DNA from 2 places in the Enterococcus olivae genome. Region 1 is predicted to be linked to the other one. Evidence: a T-box and tRNA genes for the amino acid it is inferred to sense, from the RefSeq annotation. Region 1 holds a T-box; the other holds one or more tRNA genes.
What was found. A T-box is a leader RNA that pairs with one kind of tRNA and senses whether it is charged. The one in region 1 lies ahead of serS (serine--tRNA ligase), so its partner is inferred to be a tRNA-Ser.
Positions count from the first base shown of each region.

Region 2: it has a tRNA-Ser gene. The T-box ahead of serS (serine--tRNA ligase) is inferred to sense a tRNA for this amino acid. The anticodon was not compared.

Region 1 is NZ_JBSMVT010000019.1:910-5,108, reverse strand. It holds gene ACWODM_RS11575 (polysaccharide deacetylase family protein) at 1-895, opposite strand, end outside; gene serS (serine--tRNA ligase) at 1,013-2,287, opposite strand; T-box leader at 2,342-2,540, opposite strand; gene ACWODM_RS11565 (sensor histidine kinase) at 2,607-3,764, opposite strand; gene ACWODM_RS11560 (response regulator) at 3,754-4,199, opposite strand, start outside.
Region 2 is NZ_JBSMVT010000001.1:259,949-264,147, forward strand. It holds T-box leader at 1-205, shown strand, start outside; gene ACWODM_RS01465 (MFS transporter) at 251-1,450, shown strand; tRNA gene ACWODM_RS01470 (tRNA-Ser) at 1,991-2,077, shown strand; gene ACWODM_RS01475 (hypothetical protein) at 2,379-3,164, shown strand; gene ACWODM_RS01480 (DNA/RNA non-specific endonuclease) at 3,191-4,199, shown strand, end outside.

The sequences.
Region 1 (4,199 bases):
ATTCAGGAGTCGTTGCTGGATTAGGACCATCATCGAAGGTCAGTGCAACGTATTTTTTGTCTTCTTCCAATGGTGAAGAGGCTTCCTCCAGATATCGAGGATCCACCAAATCTTTTTGGATAAAGGGACGAATATCCTCATATGGTAAAAGAAGTTCAGTAGTTCCTGTTTCGTTCTCCGGTAACTCGACCTTCAGCTGATCCGGCATATAAGTCATGGTGGTGTCCAGACTGATTCGAGGTAGATCAAGAACGGAATCGATAATTTTGTCTGGTTCCTCTGACTGATCCAGGATTTTTTGCTGAATCACTTGTTGGATCCCCAGCAAATCTGCTTCTGAACCAATCAGGTCCTGTGCAGTGACTGAATCGCCGGTCTCCGTTAGATAATAAGTGGCTTGATCCAATGTTTCTCGTTCTTTCTCAAAGTCTTCTTTTTCAGATTGCCAAAGATAGGTATCTACTTTTAAGGTATAGGCACCTAAATGTTCAGACAAGGATTCATTCGCTACCTGACCGATCAGGATCGCTTTTCTGGGATGATCCAGCTTCTTCTTTTCTTCTTTCAGCAAATCATTGAATGTTTCATGTGAAACATCAAAAGGGATTTCTTGTCCTTGTTCTGGAAAATATAAGATAGAGGTAATCCTGCCGGTAGATTGTTCTTGCTTTTCACTGGACAGGTCACTGTTTTGTTGTTCGTTTTCTATTTGTTGGATCAATTGGTCGGCTGCTTCGTCAATTTTTTCCTGTAGTTTTTTTTCTTCGATCAATCCGTAAATCGAATAGGAACCGCCTCCGACTAGTAAAAGAATAAATAATATCGTGACAGTCCAAACGAGATAATTAGGCGACTTTCGATGATGTCTTTGACTACGCTTTGCATAAGTTGTCATGAGCTCTCTTCTTTCTATTTAACTGATTAGGAATAATGTAACACGATTGTAACATTCAATCAATCGTTAACTAAGAAAACCAGCAAAGATTTCCGAAGAAATAATCGCTGGTTTTGTTTATTTTTCAATTTTCGTTAAACCACCCATATATGGAACAAGTACTTCTGGGATCGTGACACTACCATCTGCGTTTTGATAATTTTCCAACACGGCTGCGACCGTACGACCAACAGCTAAACCAGAACCGTTCAAGGTATGCGCGTATTGGATCTTATTGTTGGTGTCACGGTAGCGGATCATGGCACGACGCGCTTGGAAGTCTTCACAGTTTGAACATGAACTGATTTCACGGTAGGTATCCTGTGCTGGAATCCATACTTCCAAATCATAGGTTTTCGCCGCAGAGAAGCCCATATCTCCAGTTGAAAGTGCCATGACACGATAAGGCAATTCCAGTTTCTGTAAGATTGCTTCTGCATCAGCTGTCATTTTTTCTAATTCTTCATAAGAATGCTCCGCGTCGCTGAATTTGACCATTTCGACTTTGTTGAATTGATGCAAACGAATCAATCCGCGAGTATCCCTTCCGGCACTACCAGCTTCTGAACGAAAAGCCGGGCTTAACGCAGTGAAGTAGATTGGCAGCTCTTCCTGATTCAGGATCTCTTGGCTATAGTAATTCGTCAGCGGAACTTCCGCAGTTGGGATCAAAGTCAAATCAGAATCCTCAAGCTGGAAGACATCCTCTTTGAATTTAGGGAATTGACCTGTTCCAAACATCGCTTGACTGTTGACGGCATAAGGTGTGATCATTTCTGTATAGCCATGCTCGTAGATATGTTGATCCAGCATAAAGTTGTACAAGGCACGCTCCAGACGAGCACCTAGACCTGTGTAGTAGACAAAGCGACTGCCAGAAACCTTGGCGCCCCGTTCGAAATCCAGGATCCCTAAATTTTCAGCGATCTCCCAATGTGGCTTAGCTTCAAAATCCAAAGCTTTTGGTTCGCTCCAGCGACGGATCTCTACATTGTCGTCCTCATCTTTACCGACAGGCACACTTTCGTGAGGCAAGTTTGGCAAAGTCGTAGAGATCTCTTTTAATTTTTCATCGATCTCGGCAATCTCTATATCTAGCGCTTTGATCTTGCCACCAACCTCTTTCATTTCAGCGATCTTGTCTGCAGCATCTTCTTTGTTGCGCTTCAATTTTGCAATTTCACCAGAGACATCGTTGCGGTATTTTTTCAATTCTTCTACTTGAACCAGCAAATTACGGCGGTTTTCATCTAACTGCAAAAATTCAGCAAGGACTTCTTCAGCAATGCCTCGTGATTTCAATTTGGCTTGAACAGAATCAAAATTTTGACGAATCATTTTAATGTCTAACATCTTTTTTCCTCCTATAGTAATAAAAATAAAAAAACTATTCCTTCCCAGCAAATAGCTTGGGACGAAATAGTTTGCTCGCGGTGCCACCCAAGTTCGGCTTACGCCGCACTTGACCTCGTAACCAGAGGGAAGGTTCTTTCTTTCAAAAGACGCATCATAAGAACTGGATTCCAGAATGACCTTTACTGATTTTCACCGACCATCAGCTCTCTAAAAAAGATCTAACCTGTACTAGGTTCTTTGCTTGTTAAGTGTTTGATTGGTTTTAGCATAGCGGAATTTCTGCCGTTCGTCAACTGTTGTTCGCACAAGTTGACGACTAATTCCGATTCAAGGGCAAATGGATGATAAACGATGTCCATTCAGGCGCTGATTTGGCATAGATGTAGCCACCATGTAAGGCAACGATGCTTTGAGCAATCGCTAAACCTAAGCCGGTTCCACCAGTTTCCTGTGAACGGGATTCCTCGACTCGATAGAAACGGTCAAACAAGGAATCTAGGGCTTTTTTCGGGATCATTTTGCCATTATTCTTCACGGTGACTACCACTTCTGTCCCGACTTTTTCAGCTTCAATAATGATTTTTGTCGCACCTTTACCGTATTTTAGAGCATTGGTCAGTAAGTTGTTGAAAACTCGTACCAGTTTTTCTGTGTCGCCTTCCATCATGATCTGAGCCGGATGAGCCACCGTCAGCACTTCGATTCCTTTTTTGCTGGACTCCAGTTCAAAATCGGCTGCCAGCTGCTCCACAAGTTGGACCATGTCGAAGGTAATCGAGTGGATCGGAACACTAGGTTGTCGCACCTTGGTATACTCAAACAAGTCATCTACCAGAGACTTCATTTGCTTGGCTTTGACGTAAGCCGTGTGAGTATATTTCAGCAAGTCTTCCTCCGAGCGATATTGTCGGTCTTCAATCAGGCCTAGATAACCGATGATCGAAGTCAAAGGCGTGCGGATGTCATGACTGACGTTAGTGATCAGCTCATCCTTTGATTTTTCGATCCGGCGTTCTTCCTCGATGGCAGTCACCGTACTGTCAACCAGACCGTTGATACTGCTGACCACACGATTCAAATCTCCCCGCAGTTCAAAGGGGATTCGGTGATCGTAGTTTCCTTCTGCAATATAATGTAGCTCACTGATGATATGACGCAACTGCATTTGTCGATAACGACGAATCAGACGCCAATACAAGAAAGCGACATCCATGACTAGAAAGAGAGGGACCAAGATATTTTTACCACTTGAAAAGAGAGTAGAATTGAAATTTTCTACAAAGCTCGTTCGAGAAGCAAAGATCACTTCACTCAACGCAGAATTTTCTCTTACTATAGAAGAAAGAATCACCAAAATAGCAATATTGACTATGATCAAGAGGATGATCGTGATGATCGCTTCGGCGAATAGCTCACTGATTTCTTTGGAAGTGAGTGTGATTCGTCTTTTTTTCTCTACACTATTATTTCGCATCTATTTTGTATCCAACTCCCCATACGGTTTGAATGATTTTTTCGCCGCCAGTCGCTTCCTCGATCTTGTCACGTAAATGGCTGACATGGACCATAACGGTTTTGGCAGAAACGACGCTTTCCTGTTTCCATACCCGTTCAAAGATTTCATCGGCACTGAAGACACGATTCGGATGCGAAGCAAGCAGATACAGGATCCCAAATTCCAAAGCAGTCAGCTGAATTTCCTTACCGTTGATCGTTTTTACTTCGTGAGAATCGCGGTTGATGACTAGAGAACTGACCTCCAGCACATCCGGCTGATTAGAGGCTACCTGCATTTTTGTACGACGCATCAATGATTTGACCCGCGCCATGACTTCCAGTGGATTAAAGGGTTTGGTAACATAATCATCAGCTCCAGCAACTAACCCTTTGATCTTATCCATATCCGTTG
Region 2 (4,199 bases), on a different contig from region 1:
TGTCTTTACGTGTTGCAGAGAGCCTGTGTTTGCTGAGAACAGGTACACAAGAAAACATGAAACAAATCTTTTTAGCTGCTGCATGGATCCTTTGGTTGATATGCAGACGTATGCCCCCGTTAAAGGGCTAGGTATTATATGATACCGAAAAGAAAAGTTGTACACTTTGACAAGGATGGTACCGCGGTTAATTATCGCTCCTAAGAATTTGATTCTTAGGGGCTTTTTTTATTTTAAAGGAGGAAAAATCATGGCTAAAAGAAATGAAAACAAGATTGCTGCCGTCTTACTGACGAGTGTGGGACTGGCTAACATCGGTGAATGGATCTATTTTATTGGATTGAATTTAATAATCTTGAACAATGGGGGAACTGCTTGGTCTGTGGGTCTGCTCTATATCATTCGTCCCGTGGCGGGTATCTTGACCAACATCGCCTTCAGCTCGTCTGTCGACCGTTTAGCAAAAAGAACATGGATGATGTTGCTCAGCATTCTGAGAGGACTTCTAGTCGGTTCTTTATTGTTCAATCAAGATCTGTGGTATATCTATCTCGTTGTTTTCTGTATTCAAATCTGCAGTTCGATCTATGAACCGCTAAGTCTAGGGTACACCGTTTTAGCAATTTCCAAAAACAAACTCAAACGATTCAATTCCTGGAACAGCTTGGTCAACTCTGGTGGTTTTTTGCTTGGTCCTGCCATTGCTGGCTTGCTTTTGACACAAGGACCCCCCCTCTTGACCTTCTTCGTCAATGCCCTTGTTTTATTTCTTTCGGCATTGCTTATTTTTACATTACCAGAATACAATTTGAAGAAAGCCCCTCGGCAATCTTCTTTTTTCAAGACCAATCAACAAGCTTTCACTTATTTAAAAAGCTATTATTTAAAAAATAGAAAAATCGTATTTTTTTATCTGCTGGTCTCCTCTTTGTCTTTATTTGCAGCAGGATTGGATTCTGTCGAAGCTGCTTTCTCAAAAAATGTTCTCGCGATGGATGATAGTCAATACGGGATGATGGTCAGTATTTCTGGAGTTGGCTTCCTGATAGGATCATTGATCAACAATCTATTCGTTGAACGCTTGAATATCCATCAACTGATCAGCTTTGGCAGTATCGTATATGTATTGGGCTATTTGACACTTAGTACGTCGTTTCATTTGATTCCTGCTGCGATCGGCTTTTTCACGATATCTTTTGCTTTGGCCTTTATTCAAACTGGTTTTCGTACGTTTATCCAATGGGTCTTCCCAACAGAAAAGGTTGGACAGCTGACGACTGCCTTCAACAGTTTGAATGCACTCATTGAGATGAGCATCGTTGCTACAGTCAGCGGGCTGGCAAGTATCTTTAATATTCGACTCGTTTTGATTTCGACAGAACTATTGATGATCGTGATCGTTTTTCTGATCATCTTTTATTCTAAGAAACTGCAGGTGGCAAAAATCTAAGTGCATACAAAAAGAGCAGCACATCTTATCTAACGGATGTGCTGCTCCTTAAACGTTCAATAATCGATTTTTTCACCTAACAAGGATTTTCTACTATTTACGCATAGCTACAAGATGCTGGATCACTCTACCTTTCTCCGATTATCTCGGTGACTGGAGATCTTGATCCAATGATCTGGTGGTTTCTTGACTATTCCAATACTCATCAAAATCTTAGTAATTTTCCTTTTGTACAAGTTACTTCGGTTTACGTTTTCCATAACTGTCACATCCTTTGAATTAACTAAGAATATTTTCTGAAAAGAACCCTCTGCTCTTTTCACTTATACTATACTATGGAATCATACTAAAAGACAATCAAAGATAATTTTTTTTGAAAATGCGAAACTAAATACTTCTAGATTCTGTTTATTTTTCAACGATTCAGAGGACATTTACTTGGAACAGAAATAAAAAGTGAAAACCTATACAAAACTCAAATACCATATGGTTCTCTTGAATAATCACTCGAGTCTGCTATAATAATAACAGATTTTACACGGAGAGTTGGCAGAGTGGTAATGCACTGGACTCGAAATCCAGCGAGCCGCATTAAGTGGTGCACGGGTTCAAATCCCGTACTCTCCTTACAAAATAGCTATGTCCTTGAGTAGGTAGCTATAGCTCACAATTTAAAACAAGCTCATTTTGGTATCAGTATGTGCTAAAAGGAGCTTGTTTTTTTAGTTTTTTCATAGAAGTGAAGCAAATCTATAGGAATATCATCTAGACTTGATTTACCTAGATTGCTATACTTTTTGTAACACGTTGTTCTTTTTGTATAGAACATTCATTTTATCAATAAAAAGTAAGTTGATACATTAGATTAAAAGAATAATTCTAGCAACGAACAGCTTTGATTTATAAATATTAAAACAGGAGTGATGAAATGAAAAAAATGTTGGGAATCATATTATTAATCAGTGGAATCTTCACGCTTGGTTCATGCGGTACTTCAAACACTAGCGAATCAACAGGTCCTACTTACGCAGACGGGGAATTTTTAGAAGCTTTTTCTACGGGGCTTGAAAATCGATGGGAGTTTATCGACTCTAATGTAGAGCTGGGAGAAAAAGAAAGTTTAACAGAAGCAATAACTATCGAAAAAAATATACTAGAGGATTTTAAAAATCGACAATTTGAAGATTCTAAGCTCCAAGAGAAAGCGATTTCTTATATTAATCAATTGAACGAAGGTTTGGATCTGTTGGATACTTTTGGTGCCGACTCCTTCTATGAAAATTGGGATTCTTATTACGCAAAACGTACACAAACTATCTTAGATTTCACTGAAAACTATGATCTGTCATTTTCTGAAAAACATGCCTCTACCATCGCCGAAATGAGAGCTCATGGAAAAGAAGTGCAGCAAGTCGCAGATAACAAAGAAGCATTAGAAGCTCTATTTCAAAATGTAGTCTTTGAGTATGAGCCAACAGAATACGATGATGATTATAAAAACTATGTGGCTATTGTAGAAAATAATGCCGGATTTGACATTAGTACTTTCGATGCAACTATAAATATTATTGATTCAGATGAAGTTGTTGTTGATAATCAATATATTTTTGCTGACAACTGGAAAAATAGCCAAAAATTCAGATTCGAATTCATGACAGACAAGGAAGTTGCTAAGCAAGAAATCAAAATCAATTATTTTGAAATCAGTCAGTAAAAAGAGGCTTTTAAAGGAAGGTAATCATGGATATTTTATTTGTGCTATTATTTTTAGTAAGTATTGGCGGAATTGGTTATGGCTCGGTCCGATCGATCGCAAACAAGATGAGTAAAAAGAATCACAGGAAAGGTGATAATAAGCGAATCATTCTTTCCTCTGCCGCAGCTCTAATCGTCTCTTTTGTTGGCATTGGGATAACCGCTCCCCCATCTGAACAAGATATCAAGACAGAAGCTATAGAAATAGCTGCCGAATCTACCACTGATACAAGTGAGCAGGCAGAAGTCGCTAGAAGAAAAGCAGAGGAAGCTAGAGCAAAAGAAGAACAGGAAATTGCTCTTGCAGAGCAGGAAAAAAATACTCAAGAATTAAATGAACTACGTTTAGAGCTTTCTAAGCTTGAATATGAAGAAACTCAAACAATTGAAATAAACGATAATTCCCCTCATTTCTCCTCTTTAGACTTATCCTTGGATAATGGTAGCTGGGAAAAATATGGCGACTTAGATACACTAAATAGAGCAACATCAGCAGAAGCCATACTTAATCAAGATTTAATGCCAACCGAAAAGCGTGGCAATATTTCAAATGTCGAACCAACAGGTTGGGATAATAAAAAAATCGGTAATGGATATCTTTATAATCGATCTCATCTAATTGGATTTGCACTTTCTGGCGAGAACGATAACTGGAAGAATCTGATAACCGGAACAACCCAATTAAACAATCCAGAAATGCTTCGACATGAAATGGATGTTAAATATTATCTAGAACAAAGCGAAGACAATTACGTTCGTTACTCAGTGACACCTATTTTTAGAGAGGATGAACTTTTGGCACGCGGTGTCCATTTGATGGCACAGTCAATCAATGATGATGAAATCAGCTTTAATGTCTATATTTTTAATGTACAAAATGGGGCTAACTTGAACTACTCAGATGGCTCTAGCGAAACAGATGAAGAAATTGCTGCTGCTAAGAAAGCTGAAGAAGATAGAAAAGCTGCTGAAAAAGCAGAATATGAAAGAATTG